2 regions of the Streptomyces sp. NPDC101151 genome follow, and region 2 is predicted to be linked to the other one. Evidence: predicted binding sites of a transcription regulator. Region 2 holds the regulator's gene; the other holds the start of a gene.

Region 1 (2,392 bases), on a different contig from region 2:
ATGGTCGACGACATGCGCAGGTTCCTGAACAAGGTCACGCGCGAGGGGTACGCCGTGGCGCGCCTGGAGGACTACCTGTGAGGCACCGGGGGCGACCGGGGCGCGGCCCGGGGAACGGTCAGGGACGGGTGCGGGCCGGGCTGGCCGCCGCACTCGCCTCGGCCCTTCTCCTCGCGGGCTGCGCCCAGTCCGTCGACCCCATCGAACGCCTCGGCAAACGGGCGGCCCAAGGGGTGCGGCCGCCCGGCCGGGCCGGAAACGAGGCCTACCGCCGCTGGGGCCTGACCGCCCCGCTCGCCGCGCCGCCCAGCCACCCGGTCCGGCCCCTGACGACCCATCGGGCGGACGGTTCCCCGCCCCGGGTCGTGGACCACGTCGCCACCACCGACAAGGTCGTCTTCCTCACCTACGACGACGGCGCCGAAAGGGACCCGCGATTCGTCGACATGGTCCGCGAACTGCGGCTGCCGGTCAGCTTCTTCCTCACCGACAGCGTCGTGGGACCCGGGTACGGCCATTTCGCCCGCCTCCGCGCGGTCGGTGCCGACATCGAGAACCACACCCTCGACCACCCGGCGATGCCCGGACTGCCGTACGCCGGCCAGCGCGCCGAGATCTGCGGCCAGCAGGACAAACTCAAGTCCCGCTTCGGGGTCCGCCCCCGCCTCTTCCGCCCGCCCTACGGCACCTACGACACCACCACCCTGCGCGCGGCGGCCGACTGCGGCATCTCCACGCTCGTCCTGTGGCGCGCCGCGATGACCTCCGACGGCATCAGCTACGGCCGGGGTGAACGGCACCTGTGTCCGGGCGACATCGTCCTGGTCGGTCCCGACGAGGCCACCGGCCCCACCCTGAAGCAGCGCACGACGCGCCTGCTGCGCCGGGTGCAGGCCAGGGGACTGACGGTGGGACGCCTCGAGGACTACCTGCACTAGGCGGCCCGTCAGGCACGAACCAGGCCGACGCGCCGCACGGCATTGGCACTCCGCTTGACCGAGTGCTAATTGCAGTCATAGTCTCGGCTCTGGCACTCGGCAGATGAGAGTGCCAAACACGCGACGGGCAGGTCCGGCACCCGCGACGACGGATCGACCTGGTCGCCACCTCAGACAGTTAACCCCGTGAGATCTCCGAAGGGGGAGGTCGGATCGTGACGACCACCAGCTCCAAGGTTGCCATCAAGCCGCTCGAGGACCGCATTGTGGTCCAGCCGCTCGACGCCGAGCAGACCACCGCCTCTGGCCTGGTCATCCCGGACACCGCGAAGGAGAAGCCCCAGGAGGGCGCCGTCCTCGCCGTGGGTCCGGGCCGTTTCGAGAACGGTGAGCGCCTGCCGCTCGACGTCAAGGTCGGCGACGTCGTCCTGTACAGCAAGTACGGCGGCACCGAGGTGAAGTACAACGGCGAGGAGTTCCTCGTCCTCTCGGCTCGCGACGTCCTCGCGATCATCGAGAAGTAGTCACCTCGAGCACTCAGTTGCTTTCAGCTGCGCCCCTGGCACCCGCGACCACCTAAGAAGCCGGGCGCCGGGGCGCAGTTCTTTTTTCATCCATCAGATCTCCGAGAGGGCTCCCGCTGTCATGGCGAAGATCCTGAAGTTCGACGAGGACGCCCGTCGCGCCCTCGAGCGCGGCGTCAACAAGCTGGCCGACACGGTGAAGGTGACGATCGGCCCCAAGGGCCGCAACGTCGTCATCGACAAGAAGTTCGGCGCCCCCACCATCACCAACGACGGTGTCACGATCGCCCGCGAGGTCGAGATCGAGGACCCGTACGAGAACCTCGGCGCCCAGCTGGTGAAGGAGGTGGCGACCAAGACCAACGACATCGCTGGTGACGGCACCACCACCGCCACCGTGCTCGCCCAGGCGCTGGTGCGCGAGGGCCTGAAGAACGTCGCCGCCGGCGCCTCCCCGGCCGCCCTGAAGAAGGGCATCGACGCCGCGGTCAAGGCCGTCTCCGACGAGCTGCTGGCCTCGGCCCGCCCGATCGACGAGAAGTCCGACATCGCCGCCGTGGCCGCGCTGTCCGCCCAGGACCAGCAGGTCGGCGAGCTGATCGCCGAGGCCATGGACAAGGTCGGCAAGGACGGTGTCATCACCGTCGAGGAGTCCAACACCTTCGGTCTGGAGCTGGACTTCACCGAGGGCATGGCCTTCGACAAGGGCTACCTGTCGCCGTACTTCGTGACGGACCAGGAGCGCATGGAGGCCGTCCTCGAAGACCCGTACATCCTGATCACGCAGGGCAAGATCGGCTCCATCGCCGACCTGCTGCCGCTGCTGGAGAAGGTCATCCAGGCGGGCGCCTCCAAGCCGCTGCTGATCATCGCCGAGGACGTCGAGGGCGAGGCCCTGTCGACCCTGGTCGTCAACAAGATCCGCGGCAC
Region 2 (2,392 bases):
TGGCCAGCAACGCCTGGCGGCCGTCGCCGAGGTCCAGCGTCCACTCGCCCGAGACCGGATGCCGGGGCGGGACCAGGGCGTCCACCGCCTCGTCCGCGTCCGACTCCGGCAGGCCGTTCCTGATCGCGTCCAGGCGCAGGTCCTCGCGTTCGTGCGCGAAGACCGCGTCGATGCCCACCGCCGCGTACACCTCGGCCCCGGCGAAGGCGGCCGCGCCGAAGACGTGGTCGAAGTGGGGGTGGGTGAGCGCGAGATGGGTCACACGGTGCCCCGCCAGCTGCTGTGCCCGCGTCCGCACCCGCTCGCCCTCGGCCAGACTCGACCCGGCGTCCACCACCAGCGCCGTGCCCGCGCCGACGACCAGGCCCGCGGTGCAGTCCCAGCCGGGCAGCCGGCACCGCCCGACCCCGGGCGCCAGCCGCTCCCACCCCAGCTCTTCCCAAGTCACCGTCATACCGCGACGCTAGCGGTACAACCTTCCCCCGCTCCCGGCTTCGCTCGGGCGGGGGGGACCCATCGGCAGGACCGACCTTGCCCAGTGAGTACCCCACGGCCGTACACTGGGCCGGGGATCGCTGGCACTCGGAGACGCAGAGTGCCAGGTGGGTGACGCGAAGGGCCGAGGGGAAGACATGCGGGAGGTGCGCGCGGATGCTGAGTGAACGCAGGCTTCAGGTGCTGCGCGCCATCGTCCAGGACTACGTGGGCACCGAGGAGCCGGTGGGATCGAAAGCGCTCACCGAGCGGCACAACCTCGGCGTCTCCCCGGCGACCGTGCGCAACGACATGGCTGCCCTGGAGGACGAGGGGTTCATCGCCCAGCCGCACACCAGTGCCGGGCGCATCCCCACGGACAAGGGCTACCGGCTGTTCGTGGACAAGCTCGCGGGCGTCAAGCCGATGACGCCGCCCGAGCGCCGGGCCATCCAGAACTTCCTGGAAGGCGCCGTCGATCTCGACGACGTCGTGGCCCGCACGGTACGGCTGCTCGCGCAGCTGACCCGGCAGGTCGCCGTCGTGCAGTACCCGTCCCTGACCCGCTCGACCGTGCGGCACGTGGAGCTGCTCTCCCTCGCGCCCGCGCGTGTGATGCTCGTGCTGATCACGGACACGGGCCGGGTGGAGCAGCGGATGGTCGACTGCCCGGCGCCCTTCGGGGAGGCGTCCCTGGCGGACTTCAGGGCCCGGCTGAACAGCCGGGTCGCGGGCCGCCGGTTCACCGACGTGCCGAGTCTGGTCGAGGACCTGCCCGATGCCTTCGAGCTCGAGGACCGCGGTACGGTCTCCACGGTGCTCTCCACACTGCTGGAGACACTGGTCGAGGAGAACGAGGAGCGGCTGATGATCGGCGGTACCGCCAATCTCACCCGCTTCGGACATGATTTTCCCCTCATGATCCGGCCTGTCCTGGAGGCCCTCGAGGAGCAGGTCGTGCTCCTCAAGCTCCTGGGCGAGGCGAAGGATCCGGGCATGACCGTGCGCATCGGGCACGAGAACGCCCATGAGGGACTCAACTCCACCTCCGTCGTGTCGGTCGGCTACGGTTCGGGCGGCGAGGCGGTTGCCAAGCTCGGCGTGGTCGGACCGACCCGCATGGACTATCCGGGAACGATGGGAGCGGTACGCGCAGTGGCACGGTACGTCGGACAGATCCTGGCGGAGTCGTAAGTGGCCACGGACTACTACGCCGTTCTCGGCGTGCGCCGCGACGCGTCGCAGGATGAGATCAAGAAGGCGTTCCGTCGGCTCGCGCGCGAGCTGCACCCGGACGTCAATCCCGACCCGAAGACCCAGGAGCGGTTCAAGGAGATCAACGCCGCTTACGAGGTTTTGTCGGACCCGCAGAAGAAGCAGGTCTACGACCTCGGCGGCGACCCGCTCTCCCAGGCCGGCGGTGCCGGTGCGGGCGGCTTCGGGGCCGGTGGCTTCGGCAACTTCTCCGACATCATGGACGCGTTCTTCGGTACGGCGTCGCAGCGCGGCCCGCGCTCGCGCACCCGGCGCGGCCAGGACGCGATGATCCGGATCGAGGTCGAGCTGGACGAGGCGGCCTTCGGGACGACCAAGGACATCCAGGTCGACACCGCGGTCGTCTGCAACACCTGCAACGGTGAGGGCGCGGCTCCCGGCACGTCCGCCCAGACGTGTGACATGTGCCGTGGCCGCGGTGAGGTCTCCCAGGTGACCCGGTCCTTCCTGGGCCAGGTCATGACCTCCCGCCCCTGCCCCCAGTGCCAGGGCTTCGGCACGGTCGTGCCGACCCCGTGCCCGGAGTGCGCGGGCGACGGCCGGGTCCGCTCCCGGCGCACCCTCACCGTCAAGATCCCGGCCGGTGTCGACAACGGCACCCGGATCCAGCTCGCCGGCGAGGGCGAGGTCGGCCCCGGCGGCG

The links. The regulator HrcA, encoded in region 2, represses chaperone genes, less so after heat shock. The targets are predictions, from matches to a motif close to TTNGCACTCNGNNNNNCNGAGTGCNAA.
Region 1: a site for HrcA is predicted at 981-1,007, ahead of groES (co-chaperone GroES). Genes of this name have one in related genera too.

Annotation. Positions count from the first base shown of each region.
Region 1 is NZ_JBIWPP010000001.1:328,516-330,907, reverse strand. It holds gene ACIRU3_RS01495 (polysaccharide deacetylase family protein) at 1-81, shown strand, start outside; gene ACIRU3_RS01490 (polysaccharide deacetylase family protein) at 129-938, shown strand; gene groES (co-chaperone GroES) at 1,154-1,462, shown strand; gene groL (chaperonin GroEL) at 1,584-2,392, shown strand, end outside.
Region 2 is NZ_JBIWPP010000013.1:24,699-27,090, forward strand. It holds gene ACIRU3_RS23835 (MBL fold metallo-hydrolase) at 1-454, opposite strand, end outside; gene hrcA (heat-inducible transcriptional repressor HrcA) at 652-1,668, shown strand; gene dnaJ (molecular chaperone DnaJ) at 1,669-2,392, shown strand, end outside.